Casimicrobium huifangae: one gene and its partner. The protein of the gene in region 1 interacts with the protein of each later gene in a pairwise test. Links are inferred from orthologs where the notes say so. Each region holds a gene or a part of one and is shown on either strand. Other genes may lie near its edges. The genes, in order: FKL89_RS01400 and FKL89_RS13000.

Region 1 (6,797 bases):
CCGGCGTGACCCGACACGGGATTCGATGGTGTACGGCGCGGAGAGGGTTGTTGGCGCCGGGAATGCGCCAGCGATTGCGCGGTCAACATGCGCGACAACGCCAGGCCGAGGTTATGCTGCATGCTGCCAATCTGCCAATTTGTCTCGTCGAGCGCCGTCATGATCAGGCGCGCCGCCTCCGCGTCATCACCACGTTCCATGCGAATGACACCCAGCATATGCAGGGCGTCGGCATGATTTGGCACAACCTTCAGGGCGTCCCGGTATAGCACCTCGGCACCTGCCAGATCACGGGCTTTCTGCGCTTCCAGCGCACGCAACAGAAGCGCTTCACCGCTACCGGCTGGGCTTGAATGGCCCACCGGATTGCGGGTCCCGCTAGCCGCGATTACTCCGCAACAGTCCTTGTAGCGCCTGCCGCTGCCACATGGGCAGGGTGAGTTGCGTGATACGGTGGTCATTGTCCGCCCTCGAGACGCTGCAATAGATTCGCCACCGCTTCGGCCACGCTGGCGTTGCTGTATCTCGTCAACACGGAGACGCCCGATTCGCGACGGATCGATCCGATCAAATCGCGGTCATCAAGCAGCCTTGAGATCGCTGCAACCCATGCGTCGGGGTCGTTGACACAAAGCAGGCCGGTGATCCCGTCTTCCACGCAGCTTCTGTAAAGCGCCACATCGCTATAAATACCGGGTACACCCAGTGCAGCATACTCGCGAAACTTGAGGTTGGTCTTGCAGTTTTCGAACAGGCTGTCCCCAAGCGGTGCCAGACCAACATCCCACTGTCGAGACGCAGCGAAGTTGACAAAGTCGTCATATCCGGCAATCGCAGGGAAGGTACGGACATTGGCTGCCGTGGCCACCTCGTCAGGCCACCAACCTACGAACTCGAATATCACCCGATTCCCGAATCGAGCTTCGGCCGCGCGGACAATCCCGGCAATCAGTGTCGCCAGGTGATAGCGGGGCGTTGTCGGATAGCCAACACGCAGTGTGGATGCATCCCCTTCTTTGTCGGCGGTCGTCGCGCGCTGCCTGGCTGCCTCGAAAAGGTCGGTGTCCACCCCCGCATTGATCTGGCTCACCGCAGTAGACGAAAACTGTTCGCGCAAGTAGGTGGCCAGCGGCGGCGACTGTACCCACACGACCTGCGCATTCAACAGAAATGTTGACAGGGTGTCGCGCACGCCCGCTCGCCGGAAATACGCGGCGTTGTATGGATCCTGCCTGCTATCAATCTCGAACAAGTTGTCATCCAGGAAGTACGCGTATCCGACGCCATGAGTACGCAGGTATTGGGGGAGCCAGCCGCAACGGGGCAATGCCAGCCGAGAGATGACCAGCGGGGAAAAGGGGCGATTCGACGCGAGTGTCTCTGGCGTCACCACGACTGGTTCGAATCCAGCTCGTACCAGCATTCGCCGCACAATTTCCGTCGTGGCGATCAGGCCGTCCGCCAGCAGCATCACGCGGCGCGCGCCCCGGAAGGCAGTACTGTCCAGCTCCACCGGGTCGCTCAACGTGCGAACAACGAGGAGAAGCTCGCTGGTGTCGGAACATAGCGTGTCAGCGCCTGCCGCAGGCTGGCAGTGACGTCCGCGCCAAGCCAGCGTCCGGCCGGAGTTTCCGCCTGCAGGTCGAGCGCCTTGCGAGCGTCATCCGCGATACGACCTGCGAGTGCCTGGTCAGCAAGTATGTCCTGCGCATGGCGAGCTCGCGCGAGTGCAATAGCGGCGGACAGCAGCGGATGCGGCGGAACATTCTGCTGCTGCATTGCTTCGATCAACCCCGAAAAGTGATTACCGCCACTTTCCTGCATCGCCGCGAACGCCTGCAGCAAGCCGTTGGCCGCAGTCACCGGATCGGGTACCGATGCATATGGCGAGTCGCGCCGGATCACGGCAAATGCTATTGCCATGGCTGCGCCTTGAAGTTCCTGCAGTTGCTTGCCAGCGGCGAAAGTTCTCACCAGTCCCGCTATCGCCGACCACACGAAGGCCGATGCCTCAATGTTGCCCAGCCGGCTGCCGGCAACAATCCAGCGTGTGGCTGCTTCGCAGCGACGGTACCAGCGTGCCGCAGACGCGACATCGCCTTCGCGTTCCGCAACCTGCCCCTCGACAAAGCAGAGTTGCGGCAGGTAAAGACGGGCGCCAGCCACGAATGTCTCAAAGGAGCCGTCGGCGGTTGCCAGGAACGCGTCGACAGCAGCTTCGGTCGACGATCCCGTTCGATGCTCCAGCAGCAGGTCACGGTGGGCTGCGTGCCGCCACTTACGCGCTTCCGCTACTTGCCCACGCAGCACCAGTTCCTTGTACAGACGATAGGCCGCTCCGGCGCGCAGACTGATTCGCTGTGAGTCGATGTCTTTGTCGGTACTTTGCAGCACCTGCAACCGGTTGACGATATCGGCGAGATAACCAAAATAAACCGGCAGCGCCGCGTCGGCGCCGCCGAGGAACCTGACCGGTTCGGCACTGCACCAGCACACCAGACGCTCGTTGTACCGCCGGGTTTCAACGCAGGCGAAACCGCTCTGCCGCATCAGGGCACCGAGCTGCTTTTCCGAGAAAAGCACGCCATGGAAGCCCGGCGCCAAAGCAGCCGTCACTGTGTGATCCGAGTTTTCGGGTGCGACAAATTCAGCCGCCGGAGTCGTCAGCACCAACACGCCACGCGGCGTCAGGCGCGCGGCCAGCTCATGTACAAACGCCACCGGATTGTCGACGTGTTCGATCACCTCGCTGGCATAAATCAGGTCAAACTGGCGACCACGCGCTTCCGGGACATCAGCAAGCAGGGCGTTATGGATGTGCGATCCGAGCAGCTTGCGCCCCACGGCTGAGTAGATCGCCGGATCGCAGCCGATGGCGTCTGCATTCATGCACCGGTGCCACCAGTCGACGGTGAAACCGAAGCCGCAGCCCACCTCCAGAAATGACCGATCGCGAGCATCGGCCAGCAACGCAACCGGCCACAGCATCTCCCACAGGCCACCACTGCTCTCCACATAGCTGCGCACGAACAATGCCTCGTCCGTGTCGTAGAGATGTTCGAAGGCAATCATTTGCCCACGTAGCGAGAGGCTACCGCAATTGCTGCAGCGGTCGAAAATGCAGTCGGTACCAGCGTCCGCCTGGTGCGCCGTCTTTACGTGGGCGTGCAGGGTGCCAGCGGCACCGCAGCCGTGGCAGGTGCCAGCACTGGTTGGCACGTTCTGCAGGCTCCAGGTCAACATTGGCGTGCCGTTCAGGCCCTCACACTACCATCACCCAGCACCACATACTTCTGCGTAGTGAGCCCCTCGAGCCCGACGGGCCCGCGCGCGTGCAGCTTGTCGGTCGAGATGCCGATCTCGGCGCCGAGGCCGTATTCAAAGCCATCGGCGAATTGCGTGCTGGCATTGACCATGACGCTCGCCGAATCCACCTCGCGCAGGAAGCGCTGGGCGTGGCTCCAATGCTCGGTGACGATGCTGTCGGTGTGGTGCGAGCCATATTGCTCGATGTGCGAGATGGCCGCATCGAGATCGGCCACGACCTTGATCGAGACGATTGGCGCGAGATATTCAGTTGACCAGTCTTCCTCGCTGGCTGCCTTTACATCGAACGCGGCAAGCGCGCTGCGGGTACGTTCACAGCCGCGCATCTCCACGCCCTTGTCGGCAAAAACCTTGGCAATGCGCGGCAGCACGTCATGAATGCGCGCCTCGTGCACCAGCAGTGACTCCATCGCGCCACAGACACCGTAGCGACGGGTTTTCGCGTTGTCCGCGATGCGCACCGACTTGTCGAGGTCGGCATGCTCGTCCACATACACATGGCAATTGCCGTCGAGGTGCTTGATCACCGGCACCTTGGCGTCGGCCGCGATGCGTTCAATCAGGCCTTTGCCACCGCGCGGAATGATGACGTCGATGTATTCCGGGCGGGTGATCATTTCCCCCACCGCCGCACGGTCGGTGGTTTCGATCACTTGCACCGCCGTCTCCGGCAATTTGGCGGCCTTGAGGCCGGCGTCGATGCAGCCGGCGATCGCCTGATTGGATCGCGCAGCCTCGCTACCGCCACGCAGGATGACCGCGTTGCCGCTTTTCAGGCAAAGTCCAGCGGCATCGGCCGTCACGTTCGGGCGCGATTCGTAGATGATGCCGATGACGCCGAGCGGCACCCGCATCTTGCCGACCTGAATGCCCGATGGCCGCGTACGCATTCCGTCGATGGCGCCCACCGGGTCGGGCAATTGCGCGATCTGGCGCAGGCCCTCGGCCATGGCAGCAACGGACTTCGGGGTCAGCGTCAATCGGTCGATCAGCGCCGGGGTGAGATCGGCCTTCTTGGCGTCACGCACGTCGGCAGCGTTTTCTTCCAGGATGTGGGCTTCGCGCTTCTCGATGGTGGCGGCGATCTCCAGCAGGGCGGCGTTTTTGCTGGCGGTGCTGGCGCGGGCGATCACCCGCGCGGCCGAGCGGGCGGAGCGCCCGACCAAGTGCATGTATTCGGCGACATCAAGAAGCTTGTTCATGACGTCATTCTACCGGCCATGACGAAGGCATGAATCGTCATTGGCTTTTTCAGAAAGCGCTTATTTGATGCGGGCTTGACACCTATTAATGGCTAAAGTCAACTTTCTGCAATTTCGGCGGCCATGCCGCATTCGGACGCCAATCTTCCGAAAAGCTATTGCTTGATTGTACGCTCCGGTTTCGCCGGCAGATAGCTTGCGTCGAAGATGTCTTCCGCCTTCGGTTTGTTGCTGAACTTGAAGCCCTCGCCGATCTGCTCGATTGAACGCGCCAGGCGCTTCATGTCGACGCCGCCGATGCCGTTGGCGCGCACTTCGGGTGTCAGCACGTTCTGGTCAATCGCCATCTTGAAGCGCACGAATTCCTGGCCGTCGTTCAGGATCGAGTTCCGCTTCATCAGCGAGGCAATCGCGCCCTTCGGGTCGGCAATCGCGTCCTGCCAGCCCTTGAGGGTGGCCCTGACAAAGCCCTGCACGATCTTCGGGTTCTTCGCCGCGTATTCGCTGTCAACGATGATGCCGTTGCCGTAAAGCTCCAGTCCGAGGTTGCGCATCAACATCACGTGGATATCGTCCTGAGCGATACCGCGACCGCGCAGATTCATGTACGACGAGAACGAGAAGCCGGTGATGGCGTCCACCTTGCCTTCAACAAGCATCGGCTCACGCACCGGGAAGCCGACGTTTTCGATCTTCACTTTGCTGGCGTCGATGCCGTTCTTCTTCACGAAGGCCGGCCACTGCGCGTAGGCACCGTCGGCGGCGGGCGCGCCGAGCGTCTTCCCTTCCAGGTCTTTCGGTTTGCTGATGCCAGCCTTCTTCAATGACACGATCGCGAACGGCGGCGCGTCGTAAATCATCGCCACAACCTTGAGTTTCTTGCTCTCGGGCTTGTCACGAAAGCGCACCAGCGTGTTGATGTCGCCAAACACGAACTGATACGCGCCCGATGCAGCACGATTGATGGCCTCGGTGGAACCGTTGCCAGTGTCGATAGTCACGTCCAGCCCTTCGGCCTTGTAGTAGCCCTTGTCGAGCGCCACAAAATAGGGCGCCGCCGGCCCCTCGAAGCGCCAATCGAGGGCGAACTTGATCGGTGTCTGGGCAAACGCAGTGGGCGCGAGCGTGGCGAATGACGACAGCGCACCGAGGGTGAGCGTTGCGAACAGGGCGCGACGTTTCATGAAATCTCCGTCTTGTCAGGTCTTGTTGATCGATGGCTCCGGTACGCAAATTGCGTGCCGTGGCCAAACAGACATTGCGGAGTGTGTGATGGTGAACGCGGGCGATCCGCTGGTAGTGCTCGACCACGTGAGCATGACGTATGGCCACGGCCAGCAGGCAGTGAAAGCGGTTGACGATTTGACGCTGACCATTCACAAGGGCGAATTCATCGCGGTGGTGGGGCCTTCGGGTTGCGGCAAGAGCTCGATGATGAAGCTGATCAGCGGGCTCAAGCCAACGTCCGAAGGCCGGCTCACCATCGAGGGCAAAGCGGTGACCGGGCCGATCAACAAGGTCGGCATGGCATTTCAGGCGGCCAATCTGCTGCCGTGGCGCACGGCGGTAGACAACGTGCTGCTGCCACTGGAAATCGTCGAGCCCCACCGCTCGCGCATCGGTCGCGAGAAAGCGGCCTATCGCGACAAGGCGCGCGCGCTGCTCGCGTCCGTCGGTCTCGGCGGTTTCACCGAAAAATTTCCCTGGCAACTTTCCGGTGGCATGCAGCAACGCACCAGCATCTGCCGCGCACTGATCCACGAGCCGGAAATCCTGATGCTTGACGAACCATTCGGCGCGCTTGACGCCTTCACTCGCGAGGAACTGTGGTGCATGATGCGTGACATCCACCAGTCACGCGGCGTCACCGCGATGCTGGTCACCCATGACCTGCGCGAGGCCGTGTTCCTCGCCGACACCGTGTACGTGATGAGCGACCGGCCGGGCAAGATTGTGAAGGTGCAGACGATTGATCTACCACGTCCGCGTGATCTCGAGATCACTTACGAGAAGCCGTTTCAGGACCTGGTGCATGAGCTGCGCTCACACATCGGCAAGCACTAGGAGTCAGCGATGAAACACTGGAAAGAAAACCTCCTCGCCCCGCTCGCCTTCACCGCTGCGCTGATTTTGCTGTGGGAGCTCGCCTGCGTGCTGTTCAGCCTGCCAGCGACGGTGTTGCCCACGCCCTCCGCAGTCGCGAAGGCGCTGGTGCAGTACTGGCCTGCGATCCGGGACAACAGCCTGCAGACACTGATGACTACGCTG
Region 2 (6,919 bases), 2.6 Mb from region 1 along the record:
GCCGCGGCAAGCTCGCCCGAATGCGCTTCGAGATTGGCCATCACCTCAAAGGTGTCGATCACATCCTGCTCGCCAAGCGAGAGCGCAACGGCGCCACGGTTCGGCAGCAGCTCGACGAGGCCCTCCGAGGCCAGCATCTTGATCGCCTCGCGCAGCGGCGTGCGAGAGATCTTAAGTTGCTCGCAAAGCTCGCGCTCATTCAGCTTGGCACCGGGCGCAATGGTGCCTTCGATCAGCATGCTGCGCAGCCGGGCGGCCGCCTGATGTGGGAGCGCCTGGCGGGCGAGTTCGATGATTTCGGCCATGCTCTATTTTTGCATACAAATTGACCGAGCTTCAAGTGAGTAGGGATTTATTCCCTTGCGATTCCGGTTGACAAATGAATTTTGTATGCAAAAATGCCCCGTCACTGATCGTGAGATATACCGCCATGCTGCAACTGAATTTCCACCCTGCTGGACGCCATCAACTGTCGATTCCCGGGCCGTCGCCGGTGCCGGATCGCATCCTGCGTGCGATGAGCATGCCGACCATCGACCATCGCGGCCCGGAGTTCGCGACGCTCGGGTTCAAAGTGCTGGCGGACCTGAAGAAGATATTCAAGACCGAGCACCCCGTCATCATCTATCCCGCCTCGGGCACCGGCGCGTGGGAGGCAGCGCTGTGCAACGTGCTGTCGCCGGGGGATCAGGTGTTGATGTACGAGACGGGGCAGTTCGCCACGCTCTGGAAGAAGATGGCCGACCGTTTGGGTGTGAAAACAGAGTTTATCGGCCTGCCAGGTCTGGAGGGCTGGCGACGTGGCGTGCAGGCCGATCTCATCGAAGCGCGCTTGAAGGCCGACACCGGGCACGCGATCAAGGCGGTGTGCGTGGTGCACAACGAAACCTCGACCGGTGTGACCAGCAATATTGCAGCGGTACGCGCAGCCATCGACGCGGCCGGGCATCCCGCGCTTCTCATGGTCGACACCATCTCCGGGCTCGCCAGCGCCGACTACCGGCATGACGAATGGGGCGTGGACGTGACCGTGTCCGGTTCGCAGAAGGGCCTGATGCTGCCGCCGGGCATTTCGTTTAACGCAGTTTCACCGAAGGCGATCGAGGTCAGCAAACACGCGCGCCTTCCCAAGGCGTTCTGGGCTTGGGACGAGATGCTGGAGTTCAACAAGACCGGATACTTCCCGTACACACCGAGCACCAATATGCTGTACGGCCTGCATGAGGCGCTCGACATGATCCTCGGCGAGGGGCTCGACAACGTCTTCGCCCGACATCAACGTCTGGCGCGCGCCTGCCGTGCTGCGGTGAACGCCTGGGGTCTGGAGATCCAGTGCGCTGATCCGGCCGTCTATTCGCCAGTGCTGACCGGTGTCATGATGCCCGACGGTGTCGATGCCGACGCCGTGCGCAAGATCATCTATGACCGCTTTGATGCCTCGTTGGGCACGGGTCTCGGCAAGGTGAAGAGCAAGATGTTCCGCATTGGTCATCTTGGCGAATGCAATGATGTGTCGCTGATGGGTACGATCTGCGCGGTCGAGATGGGGCTCGCCATGGCGGGCGTCTCGCTCAAGGGGAGCGGCGTAGTTGCAGCGATGGCTGAACTTCAGAAGCAGGCGGCTACCACCCGCGCACCAACCCGGAACTAAGGACAACGATGAACAAACCCAATACCACCCGCCGCCAATTGATCAAGGCGCTCGCCGCAGCACCGCTCGCCGGTAGCGGCGCGCTATGGGCACAAGGTACCTGGCCACAGGGGCCGGTCAAGATCGTTGTGGGCTTTCCGCCGGGCGGTGGTACCGATGCACTTGCCCGTGTGCTGGCGCCCAAGCTCACGACCATGTGGGGGCAGCAGGTCATCGTCGAGAACCGTGCTGGCGTTGCCGGTGTGCTTGCGGCCGACGTGGTGGCCAAGTCGACGGATGGCCTGACGCTGCTGATGGGCCATATCAATTCGCATGGCATTGGCCCGGCGCTGAATCCGAAGATGCCCTACAACGCGGAGACCGATTTCTCTCCATTGGCGCTGGTGGGCGTGACGCCGAACGTGCTGATCTGCCACCCGAATGCACCGGCGAAGACGCTGAAGGACATCGTTGCGCTCGCAAAGGCAAAGCCCGGCACGCTGTCATTCGGCTCTGCGGGCAGCGGTAGCGCGCAGCATCTGGCGCTGGAGCTGTTCAAGGTTGCGGCAGGCGTCGATGTGCTGCACGTGCCGTACAAAGGCAGTGCCCCACTGTTGACAGATCTGATGGGCGGCCAGATTAACTATTCGTTCGACACCATGGCGGCGGTGACGCCACATGTCAAGGGCGGCAAGGTGCACGCAGTTGCGCAGACCCGCACCAAGCGCTCGGCGTCCTATCCGGATCTGCCGACTGTTGCGGAGAGCGGCTATCCCGGTTTTGAGGCCACGACGTGGTACGGCATGATTGGGCCAGCTCGCATGGCGTCCGACCTCGTGCAGCGGATCAATCGCGACATCAACACTGCGATGGCGATGCCGGACGTCAAGGAGCGCCTCAATGCAGTGGGTGCTGAAGACGGCGGCGGTACGGCGCAACAGTTTGCCGACTTCATGCGCGCCGAGCGGGTGAAGTGGGCGCGCGTCGTGAAGGAAGCCAACGTCAAGGTGGACGCCTAGATCGCCGCTTCCTCAGCCCGAGGCGTAACGCCGGATTGCACGACACTGCGCGTCAGTGACGGCGCGCACAGCTCGATGAATTTGTAGGCGAAATCGCGCAGATAGTGGCCACGACGTACCGCGATGCGCGTCACGTTGGCCGGGAACAGGTGATCAGCATTGAGCAATGCCAGGCCACGATCTTTGGCCTCGTTGAAGGCACCGGATGCGATGATGCCGATGCCCAGTTCCAGTTCGACGTAGGTTTTAATCACATCGGCGTCGAGTGCCGACAACACCACGTCGGGGTCGAGCGCCGCTGCAGCGAAAGTCTGGTCGATGCGCGCGCGCCCGGTAAACCCCTCGTGATACGTAATGATCGGGTAGTCGGCAATTGCCCGCAAGTTCAGAGGCTGCGCCGCAGCCAGTGGATGCCCAGCCGGTACCACCACCGCATGGTGCCAGGCGTAGAACGGAAACGTCGCCAGCTCTGGCTCGTCAGCCAGGGCTTCAGTGGCAACGCCAATATCTGCCTTGCCTTCAAGCAGCAGCGCCAGCGTCTCTGCCGGACTGCCCTGATGCAGGGCCAGATGGACTTTCGGGAAGGCTTTACGGAACTCCGCTACCACTCGTGGCAGCGCGTAGCGCGCCTGCGTATGTGTGGTGGCAATGGTGAGTTGGCCTTCATCGCGATTGGCGTACTGCGCTGCGAGATGCTTGATGTTCTTCGCATCCAGCAGCAGACGCTCCACGATTGTCACCAGCTCGCGACCGGGATCCGTCAGCCCGGTGAGACGCTTGCCCTTGCGCACGAAAAGCTCGACGCCGAGCTCGTCTTCGAGATCCTTGATGTGCTTGCTGACACCCGACTGTGAAGTGAAGAGCGCATTGCCGACCTCGGTCAGATTGAAGTTCTGACGGACGGTTTCGCGAATGATGCGGAGTTGCTGAAAGTTCATGGGGAAATTGGTGTGCTTGGGTGTCAGGCCGCTTTCGCCAGATCGAACGAGCGCAGCTTTGCCGGCACCAGATGCACCGGTCGGCCTTCGGTCAACTGCAGCGCCTCAAACTCCTGCCGCGTCAGCTCGACTTCGTAGTACTGCGGCGCAGCCTTGCTGTCGGTCAGGTGTTGCGCCTGCAACTCAACGCGTGCGGAGCTACCGAAGGCATGAATGCGACTCACACGCGCGGCAACGCCAGCGTTACCGGCAAGGCCGAGATCAGTGACAATGGTGGTCTCGTGCGGGCGCGCGTAACCCACGGCGGAATCGCTGCCGGCAAGAGGGAAGCGGTTGGCTGAACCGAGGAAGCTGTAGACGAAAGACGACGCAGGATTGCGGTACACCTCGTCCGGTGCGCCGACTTGTTCGACCTGCCCCTGGTTGATCAGCACAATGCGGTCGGACACTTCCACCGCCTCATCCTGATCATGGGTCACAAAGACGGAGGTCACGTGCAGTTCGTCATGCAGGCGACGCAGCCAGCGGCGCAGTTCCTTGCGCACCTTGGCATCGAGCGCACCAAAGGGCTCGTCGAGCAGCAGCACGCGCGGCTCGACGGCGAGCGCGCGGGCAAGCGCGATGCGCTGGCGCTGGCCGCCCGAGAGTTGCGCAGGGAAGCGGTCACCGGCCCAGTCAAGCTGCACCAGCTCCAGCAGTTGGTGCACCTTTCGCCTGATTTCACTCTCTGCCGGCCGTGTCTTGCGTGGACGGGCGCGCAGGCCGAAGGCCACGTTGTCAAACACGGTCATGTGCCGGAACAGCGCGTAGTGCTGGAACACGAAGCCGACTTGGCGTTCACGCACATGGGTGTCGGAGGCGTCATCGCCGTCAAGCCAGACGCGACCGCTATCCGCCGTCTCGAGTCCGGCGATGATTCGCAGCAGGGTTGTCTTGCCGCAGCCCGACGGGCCCAGCAGGGCGACCAGCTCGCCGGTCGGAAAGTCCAGCGACACATCCTTCAGCGCCTGAAAGGTACCGAAGGATTTTTGCAGGTGTTCAACGCGAATGCTCATGAATGGGCGTCCTCTTGTGCGGCAGCGATGGCCTTCGCCTGGCGCCACTCAACGAAAGTTTTGAGAATGAGGGTTACGAGTGCCAGCAGGGCGAGGAGCGAAGCAACCGCGAAGGCCGCGGCAAACTGGTATTCGTTGTAGAGAATTTCGATGTGCAGCGGCATGGTGTTGGTGAGCCCGCGAATGTGCCCGGACACCACCGACACGGCGCCAAATTCGCCCATCGCTCGGGCGTTGCACAGGATCACGCCGTAGAGCAGTCCCCACTTCACGTTGGGCAGCGTCACCTGCCAGAACACGCGCCAGCCGGAGGCGCCAAGCACCACGGCAGCTTCTTCCTCTTCCTTGCCCTGCGCCTGCATCAGCGGGATCAATTCGCGCGCCACAAAAGGAACCGTAACGAATACGGTTGCCAGCACAATGCCCGGCACGGCGAAAATGATCTTGATGTCGTGCTCACGCAGCCAGCCGCCGAACCAGCCGTTCAGGCCGAAGACCAGCACGTAAATCAGCCCGGCGACCACCGGGGACACCGAGAACGGCAGATCAATCAGTGTGATCAAGATCTGCTTTCCGCGAAAGTCAAATTTGGCAACCGCCCACGCCGCGGCGACACCGAAGACCACATTGAGCGGCACTGCAATGGCAGCTGCCAGCAGAGTGAGTTTGATCGAAGCAATCGCATCGGGTTCGACGATGGCTGCGAAGTAGACTTCCCATCCCTTGCGCAGTGCTTCGGCAAAGACGGAGATCAGCGGCAGCAGCAGAAACAGCGCGAAGTAACTGACGCCGAGCCCGACTAGCGTCCACTTCACCCATGCCGGATCACGGGTAGCTGCGCGTGTCTCGAAGCGGCCATAGCGATGCCCGGCCGCAAACAGGCCGTTCATGGTTGTCTCCCGGAGCGGCGCGCGCTCCACGCCTGCAGCAGATTGATCGCCAGCAACAGCACAAACGAGAAAAACAGCATCACCACTGCCACCGCAGTGGCACCGCGATAGTCATATTGTTCAAGTTTGGTGATGATGATCAGCGGAGTGATCTCGGACACATACGGCATATTGCCGGCGATGAAGATCACCGACCCATACTCTCCGACTGCCCGGGCGAACGCCAGCGCGAAGCCGGTGAGTAGCGCGGGAAGCACCGCCGGAAATATGACTTGCGCAAAGGTGCGCAGACGAGACGCACCGAGACTTGCAGCGGCTTCCTCAAATTCCGCGTCGTGGTCCTCAAGCACCGGCTGCACGGTTCGCACCACAAAGGGCAGACCGATAAAAACGAGCGCCACAAACACACCCAATGGTGTGAACGCCACTTTGACCCCAAGCGGTTCAAGCAGGCTGCCGAGCCAGCCGTTCTTCGAATAGAGAGCTGTCAGCGCGATGCCGGCCACAGCAGTGGGCAGCGCGAAAGGAAGATCCACCAGGGTGTCAATCAGCTTGCGACCGGGAAAGTTGTATCGGACGAGTACCCACGCAAGCAGCAAGCCAAATGCTGCATTGAGTAACGCGGCGGCCAGTGCTGCACCAAAGCTCAGCAGGTAGGTAGCAACCACCCGTGGCGCAGCAACTGCTTCCCAGAATTGGGGCCACGATAACTGCGCAGTCTTCAGAAATAGTGTCAGCAGCGGAATGAGGACTACCAGCGACAGATAAGTCAACGTGATACCAAGCGACAGTGAGAAGCCCGGAAGCACGCGTTGCGCCGATCGCCGACGCGGTATGCGGTGTATGGCAGCGAGGGCAACATTTTTTGGAGAGGACTGTCGTCGGATTGACGTCCAAGGACGTAGTGCGGAGGTGCTGGCGGTCATGGAAACTGCGGCGATGAAGATGAAAAGTTAGATCTGTTTGAGCGATTGCCAACGTACTGAATTGGTACTAGCGTATGCATATTTCGCATAAGCAAGCGACAGTTCATCCAAACCACTGCCGCGCCAACATCCGCTCGCCACGCTGGCCATGTGCGTGCGAATACCCAGTGTCAACCGCCTCGATGTGGCCAAGTGGTTCGTTTCCGTGTGCGTGCCGCAACCGCTCAAGTACCGCAAGGCCTTGCGGCCAGGGGCCGTGACCCGACTCGACATTGATATGCCCGGCGCGACCGATGCATTCGAACTGCGCACCCCAGCGGTCGGCCCAGACGGAGGCGGCCGTCAGCCGCATCCAGGGATCGTTGCTGCTTGCCACCACGACGGCGGGGACTCCGAGACGTCGGTGCGGGAGCAGTGCGGTGATGGTGTCTTTCAGGTCGGTGGTTTGGGTGACCGACGAG

The links.
Region 2: the proteins of FKL89_RS01400 (region 1) and FKL89_RS13000 interact in binary tests that used the Escherichia coli proteins (3 or more experiments, as listed by UniProt). The link is inferred for Casimicrobium huifangae from one-to-one orthologs.

What each region holds. Positions count from the first base shown.
Region 1 is NZ_CP041352.1:305,833-312,629, reverse strand. What follows is about bases 2,393-5,270. They hold FKL89_RS01400 (glutamate-5-semialdehyde dehydrogenase), read right to left. Parts: upstream 4,530-5,270; coding sequence 3,255-4,529; downstream 2,393-3,254. Other genes in these bases: FKL89_RS01395 (ABC transporter substrate-binding protein), read right to left, coding at 4,685-5,270; FKL89_RS01405 (class I SAM-dependent methyltransferase), read right to left, coding at 2,393-3,243. Outside these bases: FKL89_RS01415 (glycosyltransferase family 2 protein), read right to left, coding at 1-320; FKL89_RS01410 (glycosyltransferase), read right to left, coding at 458-1,525; more of FKL89_RS01405, read right to left, coding at 1,522-2,392; more of FKL89_RS01395, read right to left, coding at 5,271-5,713; FKL89_RS01390 (ABC transporter ATP-binding protein), read left to right, coding at 5,802-6,593; FKL89_RS01385 (ABC transporter permease), read left to right, coding at 6,603-6,797. UniProt on the Escherichia coli protein: Catalyzes the NADPH-dependent reduction of L-glutamate 5-phosphate into L-glutamate 5-semialdehyde and phosphate. The product spontaneously undergoes cyclization to form 1-pyrroline-5-carboxylate.
Region 2 is NZ_CP041352.1:2,875,647-2,882,565, reverse strand. The notes cover bases 2,627-5,626. They hold FKL89_RS13000 (sulfate/molybdate ABC transporter ATP-binding protein), read right to left. Parts: upstream 4,643-5,626; coding sequence 3,611-4,642; downstream 2,627-3,610. Other genes in these bases: cysT (sulfate ABC transporter permease subunit CysT), read right to left, coding at 5,529-5,626; cysW (sulfate ABC transporter permease subunit CysW), read right to left, coding at 4,639-5,532; FKL89_RS13005 (CysB family HTH-type transcriptional regulator), read right to left, coding at 2,646-3,587; FKL89_RS13010 (Bug family tripartite tricarboxylate transporter substrate binding protein), read left to right, coding at 2,627-2,649. Also shown: FKL89_RS13020 (GntR family transcriptional regulator), read right to left, coding at 1-305; FKL89_RS13015 (pyridoxal-phosphate-dependent aminotransferase family protein), read left to right, coding at 431-1,651; more of FKL89_RS13010, read left to right, coding at 1,660-2,626; more of cysT, read right to left, coding at 5,627-6,458; FKL89_RS12985 (RBBP9/YdeN family alpha/beta hydrolase), read right to left, coding at 6,562-6,919. UniProt on the Escherichia coli protein: Part of the ABC transporter complex CysAWTP involved in sulfate/thiosulfate import. Responsible for energy coupling to the transport system.